Regions from separate parts of the Priestia sp. FSL W8-0001 genome, predicted to be linked through region 3. Evidence: riboswitches for the same ligand, from Rfam matches in the RefSeq annotation. Region 3 holds a riboswitch; each other region holds the start of a gene.
What was found. Region 3 has a riboswitch for thiamine pyrophosphate ahead of thiC (phosphomethylpyrimidine synthase ThiC). Riboswitches for the same ligand answer to the same signal wherever they lie in the genome.
Positions count from the first base shown of each region.

Region 1: another riboswitch for thiamine pyrophosphate. It lies ahead of MKZ18_RS04860 (acetylornithine deacetylase); the one in region 3 lies ahead of thiC (phosphomethylpyrimidine synthase ThiC).
Region 2: another riboswitch for thiamine pyrophosphate. It lies ahead of tenA (thiaminase II); the one in region 3 lies ahead of thiC (phosphomethylpyrimidine synthase ThiC).
Region 4: another riboswitch for thiamine pyrophosphate. It lies ahead of thiT (energy-coupled thiamine transporter ThiT); the one in region 3 lies ahead of thiC (phosphomethylpyrimidine synthase ThiC).

Region 1 covers NZ_JBBPAL010000001.1:924,453-927,616, reverse strand. Annotated here, with positions in the region: gene tenA (thiaminase II) at 1-507, opposite strand, end outside; gene MKZ18_RS04860 (acetylornithine deacetylase) at 507-1,784, opposite strand; TPP riboswitch at 1,893-1,995, opposite strand; gene MKZ18_RS04855 (HAD family hydrolase) at 2,302-2,955, opposite strand.
Region 2 covers NZ_JBBPAL010000001.1:1,706,988-1,710,151, forward strand. Annotated here, with positions in the region: gene MKZ18_RS09005 (ArsR/SmtB family transcription factor) at 1-54, shown strand, start outside; partial or broken gene MKZ18_RS09010 (aldehyde dehydrogenase family protein) at 166-708, shown strand; gene tenA (thiaminase II) at 1,041-1,730, opposite strand; TPP riboswitch at 1,843-1,941, opposite strand; gene MKZ18_RS09020 (sodium/glutamate symporter) at 2,337-3,164, shown strand, end outside.
Region 3 covers NZ_JBBPAL010000001.1:541,059-544,222, forward strand. Annotated here, with positions in the region: gene thiC (phosphomethylpyrimidine synthase ThiC) at 1-1,427, opposite strand, end outside; TPP riboswitch at 1,545-1,657, opposite strand; gene MKZ18_RS02940 (hypothetical protein) at 1,712-1,999, opposite strand; T-box leader at 2,173-2,415, shown strand; gene brnQ (branched-chain amino acid transport system II carrier protein) at 2,521-3,164, shown strand, end outside.
Region 4 covers NZ_JBBPAL010000001.1:1,945,115-1,948,278, reverse strand. Annotated here, with positions in the region: gene MKZ18_RS10280 (TcaA NTF2-like domain-containing protein) at 1-584, opposite strand, end outside; gene thiT (energy-coupled thiamine transporter ThiT) at 770-1,342, opposite strand; TPP riboswitch at 1,403-1,505, opposite strand; gene MKZ18_RS10270 (GNAT family N-acetyltransferase) at 1,573-2,067, opposite strand; gene MKZ18_RS10265 (cysteine hydrolase family protein) at 2,163-2,741, opposite strand; gene MKZ18_RS10260 (cupin domain-containing protein) at 2,763-3,074, opposite strand; gene MKZ18_RS10255 (YqcI/YcgG family protein) at 3,049-3,164, opposite strand, start outside.

The sequences.
Region 1 (3,164 bases), 380 kb from region 3:
AAATTCAGCTGAGCTGTACATGTGAATCCACTCACTATAAAGCTCATGAGCTGCTCCAGGCTGAGTGGAAAGCTCTTTGCCAATTTCCCAATAGCTCCACATGCACGGGAGCAGTGCGGCAACAAGCTCAGCTAGCGTTCCGTTTTGAGAAACGTGAAGCATATAGTGCGTGTAAGCAAGCGTTGTTGGCGCGGGCTCTGCTGTTTCTAGTTCTTCAGGAGTAATTAAAAAACGTTTTGCATACTGTCTATGTAGCTCCATCTCTTCGTTGATTGTTGAATGTAATAACGCTGCAAATTTCCCCATCGTTTGAACATCTGTTGCTTTTACTGCTCCAAGTGCAAATAGCTTCGCATAATCAATTAAATACACGTAATCTTGTACCATATAAAAGCGAAACTTCTCTTGCTCTAACGTCCCTTCTCCCATCCCCTTTACAAAGGGATGCTCATGCGTTTGCTTCCAAATAGGCTTTACTTTTTCATATAAACGTTCACTGAATCTCATTAGGCACTCTCCTTTTTTGTATGTAGCCACTCATAAATAAACTGAACCATCACTTTCGTGTAATCGAGTAATTGATCAACGGACAGCTTTTCATTAACAGCGTGTGCTTCCGTTAATTCGCCTGGGCCATAAATAACTGTAGCTATACGTGCATCAGCTAGCCAGCCACCGTCCGTAACCGTTGGAGAAACGTTGACTTTCGCTTCTTTCATTGTCACTTCTCTATGAGCACTGACTAACGAGTGAACTGCTGGGTGATTTCTATCTACTTCAAATGCAGGGAAAATTTCACCTCTATCTTCAATCATTGATGTTCCTCCCCACTTAAACGTTGGGAGATTTTCTCTTAGCCACCGATCTGCTTTTGCAACCTGTAACAGATGGTCTTCTACTTCTTTCGCTACTTCTTCATACGATTCATTTGGATAATAATGAACGGTCACCCACAGCCTGCACTCATCTGCGATAAACGCTGCGTGGCGACCACCTTCAATAACCGCTGGATTTATTGTATTTGTTCCAGGCGGAAAGCCAGGATAGCTTTTGACAACAGCCCAGTGGCGCTCTAACTCTTGTAGTGCACCAATTAATTTCATCATTTTTTCAATTGCACTGGCTCCCAACAAACCGCCGCCGGCATGAATCATTTGTCTTCTTGTGGCATCATGATATGTTTGCTTACTTTTCACAGTTATCCACCCGGTAATGACTCCACCTTGACCTTGGATTTGCAAATCACTTGTATCAACCACAACCGCAAAGTCTGCGCTATATCCTCGCTTGCAGCATTCAAGGGTACCTGCCTCTCCAACCTCTTCACCGATAACTGACTGAAACACTAAATCACCAGGAAACTCCACTCCAGCTTCACGTAGAAGCTTAATAGCAAACAGCGCACCAGCGAGTCCGCCTTTCATATCGGCAGCGCCTCTCCCCGTAATAAATTCTTCACCGCACCTCGCTTGAAACGGATCAGCATTCCATCCTTCGTCTTCGTTAACAGCTGCAACATCAATATGTCCATTAATAATCAAGCTCTGGTACCCACTTCGATTTGTTCCCTTTAATGTTCCAACAACGTTAGGATCATTTGGATACACGTCCCACATATCTGTTTCAAAACCATAGCTTTCCAACAGCCGCGCAATATAGCTCTGCGCTTCTTTTGTATTACGTGCAGGTGGTGCTGGTGTTTTGTAAGATATGAGCTTGGTCAAAAGTTCAATAAGCTCATCTCGTTTGTCATCTACTTGCTTTACTACATCCGTAATATTCATACCAATTCCCTCCTTCTAAACCACATAAAAAAAGCGCTTCTTTTCATAGAAAAGAAGCGCTTGAATATACACATGTATCCCTCTTACATCACGTAAAAGTCATAGATGTAGCACACAATACCTCTTTCCTACGCTAGTATTACCTAGTTCAGGTTATAAGGGTTAAGACAAGCGTCTCTCTCAGCTTTGAAAAGCACCCCTAGTGGTTTGATAATGACTATTTTTTTGTAAAACTATCTGATTATTACCTCTATTAGTTGTACCACACTACCTTATATAGTTCAATACAATTTGCAGAATTCTAATTTGACCTTCAAAGCCACAATAGCGTTATGTTTAATTCTATCGGATGCCTACCAAGTATAGAAGACTAGGGACGAGCTATTCAGCTTAAAATCCCTCCTTTTCTATACTTACTTCTTTTGACAAGTTGGACAGTAATACAACCGCCTCGTATTCCGTTCCCAAAAATACACTTAGAACCATAGAAAGTGGAGCTAATGCTAGCTTCACTTTTTTAATGACTTACCTGTTCAATTACTTCTTGCAACGACTTCTCTTTCATAGAGGCAATGCGTAAGTGATACGTTTCAAACGTCAAATGTGCAGAGAGACGATTCGGCACAATTACACATTGTAAACCCGCAGCAATCGCAGCTTTTGCACCGTTGGCTGAGTCTTCAAAAGCAATGGCTTCAGAAGGTTTTACGCCTAGCTTTTCAACTGTTTGCTTATAAAGAGCTGGATCTGGCTTAACTTTTTCCACGTCGCCACGCGTTTGCATCACTTCGAAATGACCAAGGAGATCTAATTCCTTTAAAAACGACGTAACCCATGCACGGTCTGAACTGCTAGCTAAACCAATTTTCAGTCCTAATTCTTTCGCTTCTTTTAAATACTCAAGAACGCCTTCACGAGCTGCAAGCTGCTTCATTTTTTCTCGGTGACGCTTTAATGACTCTTTTGCAATTTCTTCCTTCGTTAATTCACGACCAAACTGCTCATATAAAAAGTCGTAAAGCGCTTTGGTATCCGTTCCTATATAAGACGCAAACTCTTCAATTTTCAAATGTACGCCACGAGGTTCTAGCATATCGCAGTATACTTCATACCAAACTGATTCTGTATCTACAATTAATCCATCAAAGTCAAACACAATTGCTTTAATCATCTTTCATACCGCCTTTATATCTCAATTCTAGTTAATATCCTATCACGTTCTTATGAGTAGGGCTACAAATGTATATTTCAGCTAGCACATCGACATATGGATATCATTTGCATTTTTTTCATTTCTTTACGCTCAACTTTTCTATTTCAGTTGATGAGCAAACAATACCCCCTATATAATTAAGGTACATTTTGAACTATAGGTTCATT
Region 2 (3,164 bases), 1.2 Mb from region 3:
GCGGTAGGGCTATTAAAGGAATTAATTTCAACAATTGAAAAAGAATGTTTATGATCAAAGAGGTGAAGAAATGAAGCATAGTGAGTATTACGTTACAGATGAGAACATTATCAGCAATATTGTCGAAAAGCAAAAGCGGTAACGCAGTTTTATGGCGAAGATGTACTCACAAGCGGGCGTTATGGCAGAATTGTCAGTGAGAGACACTTCGATCGTTTAATTGAGTTTTTACAAGATGGAAAAGTTGTAATTGGCGGTAATTATAATGAAGAAACGCTCCAGATTGCTCCAACCGTCTTAGACGAAGTAAAATGGGATTCAAGCGTTATGCAAGACGAAATTTTCGGTCCAATTTTACCTCTTATTGAATATGAAAGTGTAGATGAGGTCGTAAGTGCAGTTCATCAAAAAGCAACGCCGCTAGCTCTATATTTGTTTTCAGAAAGTGAAGAGGTTCAGCAGCAAATTATTAACACGGTTTCATTTGGGGGAGGGTGCATTAACGATACGATTATGCACCTGGCAACGCCGCACCTGCCATTTGGAGGAGTTGGAGAGAGTGGAATCGGTCAATATCACGGTGAGGCAAGCTTTAAAACGTTTTCACACTTTAAAAGCGTGCTGAAGCAAACAACAAAGTTTGATTTTGCCTTTAAGTATCCGTCTGATAACCAAAGTCTAAAAACGATTAAAAAGTTTTTGAAATAACGTCAAACGAAGAGGCTGGGACATAAGTAATTCAGCCAATGATAAACCTGAACGATTGAGAGTTTCTCGCTTTTAATCGTTCAGGTTTTTTGGTTCATTGTGAAAACAATGTTGGAAACAGGGTGGAATGGAGCGTAGGACACTCGACTCCTGCGGGAAAGAGAGGGAAGACTGAGATCCCGCAGCGCAGCGAGGAAGCTCAGGTTCCTCCCCGCGGAAAGCGAGTGGCCGTAGCGCAATGGAACGAACGTGTTCAGACAAACCAAAAAGATTGGAACAGCTATTGTTCGTCTCTTAGAAGCAATCATTTTGTTATGTCCCAAACTCGTTTGTTATGAGTGCACGATGGTTTGAGATAGAGGCCATTGCTCTTGTTTGTAGGCCATGTCCCAAAATAGATACTCAAGTTCGCAACTTTTGATAAAATGCTCTTTCATACGTCTACGTTCCTCAGCTGAAGCTTTTTCTGCTAACTCATCTAATTTGTCACAAAACCATTTTGTCGTTTCTTTCATTTCTCCATTGGTATAAAAGGAAATCCATTCGTAAAAAGGGTGATCCGGTGTTAAGTTCACTTCGCCTGCAATGCGCTTGCCAATTTCAACGTATGTCCATGGACATGGCAGTAGCACAGCAATAATTTCACCTAGTGTCCCTGTATGTGCGACCGTCATCATATGGCTAATATAATGATTTGCTGTTGGTGCTAAGGGCTGATGCTTCATATCTTCATAACGAATGCCAGCTACTTTACAAAAATTATTATGAGGATGGACTTCACTATGTAAAACAATTGAAATACCGTTATTAAACACTTCCATTTCATCACGGGTACTACATTTTGTTAACGCCGCACCGTATATGCGAACAAAAGCAGTTAAATATTCATAATCCTGTGACACATAATGAATTAAAGCTTCTTTTGGAACTTTTCCTTCCTTAATACCTGCAACAAATGGATGTTGAAAGATGGCATCGTAAATGTAAGCTGCTTCTTTGCGTAATTGAGCTGAAAATGACAATTGATATTCCTCCCTAATTGAATCCACAAGGAACGCGCTTATAAATGTAGGCAATAACAAAAAAAACACCCCATTATATGGAGTGGTAAAGACAGTTGTTGGTGTATTACACGACAACGCCGTACCACTTTCCTACGCTGGTATAAGCCAGATCAGGTTCAAAGGGATCAAGATTCCTTGTCTCAGCCAAACGGCACCCCTAGTGGATTCTTTCATTTTATTCTTATTCAATTTAACATAAAAAAAAGAATTATACAAAAGTTTAGAAAGAATGGTTCAAAAGTAACGGAAGTAGTAGTTTGAATAGTGATATTTTTTAAAAAAATAAACGAGATAAATTACATATGAAACTAGTAACTAAACGATTGAAGTAGTTAATGAAAAAATGAGAAAATTGTCACGAATCTTGTCGGAATGTGCAAAGGCTGTGCTATCATGCTATAATAATTGTAAGCTCGTTACGTTTAAACAAGCTCAATTAAAGAATTAAGCTACAAATTGAAGAGGTATTTAGCTGAAGCTAAATGGCCTTTTCAGTTTGCCTAGTTTAATATAAATTAGTCCTGTCGATTTAGTAGGAATTATATTTTTTAAGGAGGTTGTTTAATGAATCTATCAGCATGGGATTTATTTGTGGATCTTGGTTTCATCTCACTGTTATTAGTGGCTGGTACCATTATTCGAGCAAAGGTCAGGTGGGTACAAAACTTATTTTTACCTGCGAGTATTATTGCCGGAATATTGGGTTTAGCATTAGGGCCAAACGGTATTGGCCTCATTCCATTCACTGATCAAATTGGAACTTATCCAGGTATTCTAATCGCGGTTATTTTTGGTGCAATTCCAATTGCAACTCAAAGTGTAAAGTTTAAAGAAATAGCGGGTCGCGTAGGTAGTATGTGGTCGTATTCTCAAATGATTATGCTAGCAATGTGGGGCGTCGGTTTACTATTTTCATTGCTGCTATTAAATAACGTTTGGGGAGATTTAAACTTAGGATTTGGCTTGTTATTAGCAGCAGGATTTATCGGTGGACATGGAACAGCGGCTGCTGTCGGAGATGCGTTTGCAAAGCAAGGATGGGAAGAAGGATTATCGCTAGCGATGACATCAGCAACAATTGGTGTTATTTGCTCAATCGTAGTAGGGTTGGCGTTCATTAAATATTATTCGAAAAAAGGTGAAACAAATTATCTTGCAAGATTTGAAGACTTACCACGAGAATTAAGAACAGGATTAATCCCCCCTGAAAAGCGCACTTCTACAAAAATGGATACGGTATCATCGATTGCTGTTGATCCACTTGTCTTACATGTGGCTTTAGTGACAATTATCGCATTAGGTGGCTACTATTTAAGTGAGCTAGGTCAAACGTTGTTGCCTTCAGTAACAATACCGGCTTTTTCACTAGCTTTTCTTGTAGGTTTAGCTATT
Region 3 (3,164 bases):
TTATAGGTAATTACACCTTCGCGAACATCTTCTTTATTCGGGAGGCCTAAATGTTCTTTTGGGGTTACATAACAAAGCATTGCTGTACCAAACCACCCAATCATTGCAGCTCCAATACCAGACGTAATGTGGTCATAGCCCGGTGCTATATCAGTTGTTAGTGGTCCCAGGGTATAGAATGGTGCTTCGTGGCAAACTTCCATTTGTCGGTCAACGTTCTCTTTAATCAGATGCATTGGCACATGTCCAGGACCCTCAATCATTACTTGAACATCATGCTTCCATGCAATTGTTGTTAATTCGCCAAGCGTATCAAGCTCTGCAAATTGAGCTTCGTCGTTCGCATCAGCAATTGAACCAGGGCGCAGGCCATCTCCCAGTGAGATTGAGATATCATATTGCTTACAAATTTCGCAAATCTCTTCAAAGTGTGTATACAAAAAGTTTTCTTGGTGATGTGCTAAGCACCATTGAGCCAAAATGGAACCACCCCGTGAGACAATACCGGTTGTTCGCGTAGCAGTTAGTGGAATATAGCGCAACAGTACGCCTGCATGAATTGTAAAGTAATCAACCCCTTGTTCTGCTTGTTCAATGAGTGTATCACGATAAACCTCCCAAGATAGGTCTTCTGCTATACCATTAACTTTCTCTAAAGCTTGATAGATTGGGACAGTGCCAACAGGAACGGGTGAATTTCGAATAATCCATTCGCGCGTCTTATGAATGTCTTTACCAGTTGAAAGATCCATAATTGTATCTGCTCCCCACCTTGTAGCCCACGTCATCTTTTCAACTTCATCTTCAATTGATGAATGAACAGCAGAGTTTCCGATATTTGCATTAATTTTCACGTGAAACTTTGTTCCAATAATCATTGGTTCAACTTCTGGGTGGTTAATATTGCAGGGAATGATTGCACGCCCTGCTGCAACTTCTTCACGAATCGTTTCTGCACTCATTTGCTCACGAATTGCGATAAATTCCATTTCAGGCGTGATAATTCCTTTTTTTGCATAATGCATTTGGGTGACGTTTCTGTCATCCTTTGCTTTTTGTGGTGAATAATTAATAAGGGGAAAGCTTTTCGTTTCGTTCCGTTGATCGCCTTCTTTATAGCCGTTATCTCTTGCTTGAACGGTACGGCCAGCATAGGAAAAAGTATCGTTTCGTTCTGCAATCCATGGTTTGCGTAAAGGTGGCAGTCCTTTTTCTAAATCTACACTATAGGCTGGATCGGTGTATACGCCGCTTGTATCGTAAACGCGAACGGGGGTGTTTTGCTCTTCACCGCGGTCGTTTACAGTGGGGGAAAGGTGGATTTCGCGCATCGGTACTTGAATATCACTTCGAGTCCCTTGCACGTATACTTTTTTACTGTTTGGAAACGGCTGTTGCATTGAAATGATTACTTGTTCTTTAGACATACTTATTCCTCCATTATGCTAGTAGATTTTGAGAAAATAAGCTATACCGAACAAAAAAATCGGGCTCTATGTAAGAGCCCGATGGAATAGACAAAAAAGAAAACAGCATAAAACACCGTTCTTTCAAGACTACTTCCCTACGTTGGTATAACCCAAATCAGGTTCAGAGGGTTAAAGAGCACAATAACTCTTCTCTCAGTCTGTGTAATCAGACACCCCTAGTAGAAAATCATTTAATTGACGACTTCATTCTACCATCATTAGGGAAAAATGCAAGCGGTTATTTATCTTTTTGCTGCTTCAAATGCAATAACAATAGCGGTAATAATATGCATAACCATTCCCACAACTGGGATTACGCCGACAAATGATGTCACCATCCCCAAAATATTTCCGTAAGCTGAACGACCTTCTTTATGAGATAAAAATAGAGCAATTGCATGCAGGAAAAAAGCAAATACTAAAGGTCCCCATGAAAAGCTTATGATGAATGCACCACCAATTAGAGGAATACCTAAAAATGCTTCATACCCAGCCGTTAGCCATTTCATAACACGTACATTTCCGCTCATGTATAAGAGCCTCCTATTAAGTAATATAGTAGTATATACGAACGAATTAGCTAGAAGTTTCATTTTATAGACTGACTATTAATGGGAAAAAATATAATTGATAAAATATTTTAATTTTTGTATACAAATCTTAAAAGTTTTGTTAGAATATTTTTATTCAATTAAAACACCTTATAAATTCGTTGAAGAGAACGAGTAGGTTATGAAAACTGTTCCCCAGAGAGCTAACGTTTGCTGAAAGTTAGCGTACAGTTCCTAGCTGAAAATCATCTCTGAGAAAATATGCTGAAGCCTTATAGTAAGTATATTCGGACGTCCACCGTTAGAAGGAACACGTATGAACACGTACGTTGGCGAGTGCTGCTGTTTTTAGCAGAACGAGGGTGGTAACGCGAGAATTATATCTCGTCCCTTTTTAGGGACGGTATTTTTTTGTGTATAAAAAGGAGTGATTCGAGTGGAAAGTGATATTGACATTAGACAGAAAAATCAGAAATACAAACAATCTAGGAGGAACTCACATGAATGCTTTATCAAGAAAAGATACACTGTTTATTAGTTTAATGCTATTCTCATTATTTTTTGGAGCAGGAAACTTAATTTTCCCTCCATTTTTAGGACAGTCTGCTGGAAGTGAATTGTGGCCAGCTGTTACAGGCTTCATTTTATCGGCTGTGGGGCTACCAATCCTGGGTGTCATTGCTGTAGCAAAATCAAATGGTCTTCATTCATTAGCAAACCGAGTCCACCCAGTTTTCGCCGTTGTATTTACGGTCATGATTTACTTAGCAATTGGACCTTTTTTAGGAATCCCACGAGCAGGAAGCTTAGCATTTGAAATGGGCGTACAGCCTTTTTTACCTGAAGGAGTAAATGTAAAAGCCGCGCTGTTTGGATATACGTTTTGTTATTTTGCACTTGCTTACTGGTTAGCTTTAAAGCCTTCAAAGCTTGTTGACCGCTTTGGAAAAGTATTAACGCCAGTTTTATTAGTTCTTATTTCACTTATTTTTATTCGTGCCCTTTCTTATCCTTTTGAGCCGGCTGGTCAACCTGCAGGTAATTATGTCACAAAAGCATTCGCTACTGGATTTACCGATGGTTATGCGACCATGGATACAATCGCTGCGCTAAACTTTGGAATTGTCATTGCAATGGCTTTGAA
Region 4 (3,164 bases), 1.4 Mb from region 3:
GCTGGTGCATTTGACTTCGTTTCTTCTGCTTTATCCATTGTATACGGCTCTACGCTTTTAATTCGCAATGTACCTTGATCGCTTATTAGCGTATACAATTGATTAATACTCTTTGTATAATCCTTTTTATTAGGTTGATGGATGGTGACCTCTTCAAACGTTTGTAAATTTATTTGATTTTTCTCAGCTTCATACCAGTTCACAACTTGAAACGTCTTTAGTTCTTGACGAATTCCTTGCTCCGAAAAATTATCAATTTTCATTACTTGCTGTTTATAAAACTCACTATCTTCTATTATATATGTCTGAATTGACTTAGCTGATTTATGAAGGATTCCATCATGTAAAGCCTTGAAGTAGCTATTCATAAACTGCGAGATTATTTTTTCATCTATTGTATCTGAAATATCATATCTGTACTGGTTTTCAACAACATCTTTCTTTGCTTCTTGATCATGACTTTCTATCTCTCCTGCAATCATCAAGTCCGTATCGACTTCAGTTGCTTTTTGAGCTTTTTGCTGACATCCTGCGAGTAAAAGGGATGTTGCAATCGTCATGTAAAGGAGATTACGTTTGTTCATTAACATGATTCCTTCCTACAAAAAATGGTATGTATATTCTTCCAACAAACAGACCTAGTATACCATTCTACAAAAAAACCCTCAACCCTTTCATAAAAAGAACAAAAACACTGAAAACATGTAAATTGGTTTAAAAACGCAAAAAACCTATAGGATGTTACTCCTATAGGTTTCATTCCTTTTATTTATGATGCGCGATTTAATACCACTCTTGCAGCAGACGGAATTAATACGGCTAAAATGATTAGGCAAGCAATCATGGATCCCACCATTGCTAGTCCGTTCATCGTAAATGAATACCATAATGCAGATACTCCTTTTGGCGCATAAGAGCCCCAAAAAATAATCCCTGCAACAAAGTGCCAAAAATAGCGAGCAACGCTGCCGATAACAATTGCTAAAATAATAAATGTAAATGCTTTTGTTCGATTGTTAGTAGCTAAGTTCTGCTTAATAGCACCAGACAATAGCCCTGCTAGACCAATGAATGCAAATGCAATAAAATATTCGATAAATGCTTGTAGAGGTGTTAATACATAAGCAGTACCCGTGACAACTTGTAGCAATCCCCACAAAAATCCAGCTACCACGCCTGATTTAAATCCCCATCGAAAGCAAATAATGAAGATTGGTACCATGGAAAATGATATGGACACGGCAGGTGCAATTGTAATTGATGGCAATATATCAATTATCATTGCTAGAGCTGCAAAGATTGCCACTTCAATTTTCGCTTGTAAAGACATTCCTTTGTTCATCGTCTTTTCACTCCTGTTGTAAAATCATTAGTATTCAACGACAAACACAGGAGGCAGCACAAGCTGCACGCTCCACACTCCCTACGCTAGCATTAACTAACAGGTTCAAAGGGTCAGAACAATTGGTTCACTCTCAGCCATTCAGGCTCCCCCTGTGGTACGTTGATATGTATTATTAGAACGCTTTCTATTATAACATAATTCTCAAACAAGATACTATTTAATTTCACTTAAAGAATCAGTTGATAAAACAGAACATCTTGCCATTGATTGAACTTCCATCCTACTTCTTTAAATTCCCCACAAAAGTTAAATCCAAACTGTTCATGCATTTTAATACTTTTATCGTTTCCTTTTGTAATACCAGAAATAACAACGTGATGATTTAACTCTTTTGCTTGTACTAGAATAGCTTCCATTAACCTTTTACCAATTCCAAATCCTTGGTGAGCTTCATCTACATAAACGGAGAGTTCAACTGTTCGAATATATGCTTCTTTATCACGGTAGGAAGACAAAGATGCGTATCCAGCTACTTCACCATTTCGTTCAGCAACAAGCAGTGGAAACAGTTGACTTTGGTCGTGAGATTCAAACCAGCTTTTACGTTGCCCAATTGTTACAGGAGTTAAGTCAAATGTTGCTGCGCTTTGGCGTACTGACTGATTATAAATAGCCACCATTGTAGGTAAGTCTTCTGCTAAAGCTTTTCTAATTACTGTCATGATGTATCGTGCTCCTTTTTCAAAATGATGTTTCTATTGTACTTGTTTTTGTCAGAATAATCTACACAAAAAACCTGATGCAAAAGCATCAGGCCTCATTTTATATATTGATAGGATTGCAGTACGCGTAGGGCTTCGGATGTTGAAGTAACCGTTGCAAATTCATTGTGAAGAGATGATAAGCTTAAGCGATGAACATCTTCTGCTGCAAAAGTTGTTTCACCGTCATATGATAACAGATTGAAACACGCAGTTGCATCGTGGATGACGTAAGTGCGATAACCTAAGTTTCCTGCCATGCGTGCCGTTGTAGAGACGCAATGGTTCGTTGTTAAACCTACTAGTATAAGCGTATCGTATCCGTTTTCCTTCAGATAGTTATCCAGTTCTGTTCCTATAAAACAGCTATTTTTATGCTTTCGAATTAAGTATTCATCACCAACAGGACCGAAACCTTCTTTGAAACGGAATCCTTCCGTCCCTGGAAAAAGAGGAGATGTTTCGCTTTTTGAAGCATGCTGGACATGAATAACCGGAAACTGCTGTCTCCTCCAAGCTTGTAAAAGAGTGAGCATATTATCTTCTGCATGAATATTATTACGAGTTCCCCAAGCATCTTGTTCAAAACCTTTTTGTACATCTATTATGATTAAAACAGGGTTTGATTGAATCATTCCAGTCATCAACTTCTTTCATCAAAATTTTAAAATGGAGATTACATACGTACAACCATTCACATCAGCTTTTGACGCATGCTTTGTGTGTTTTGGTAAATAAATACGATCTCCCGCTTCGCACTGAGTTGTTTCTCCCTCAACTGTAAAATAAATAGATCCTTTAATAATATGAAGAATCTCGTCGGTAGGGTGAGTATGACTTGGGTGTTCCTGCCCTGCAACATCATGTTGAACCTCTACATAACCGGTATGTTTTGGAAGTAGTTCATGTATAACTTCTTCAAGACCACCGCCAATTCCTTTTTTAATAAAGGCTTTTTTTAACTCCATCTCTTTCACTCCTTTTTAGCTTGAATGGACATTCTGTTGGGAACGAGTTGTTAACATCTCGTAAGAAATACTGCTTCCATTCATGATTTT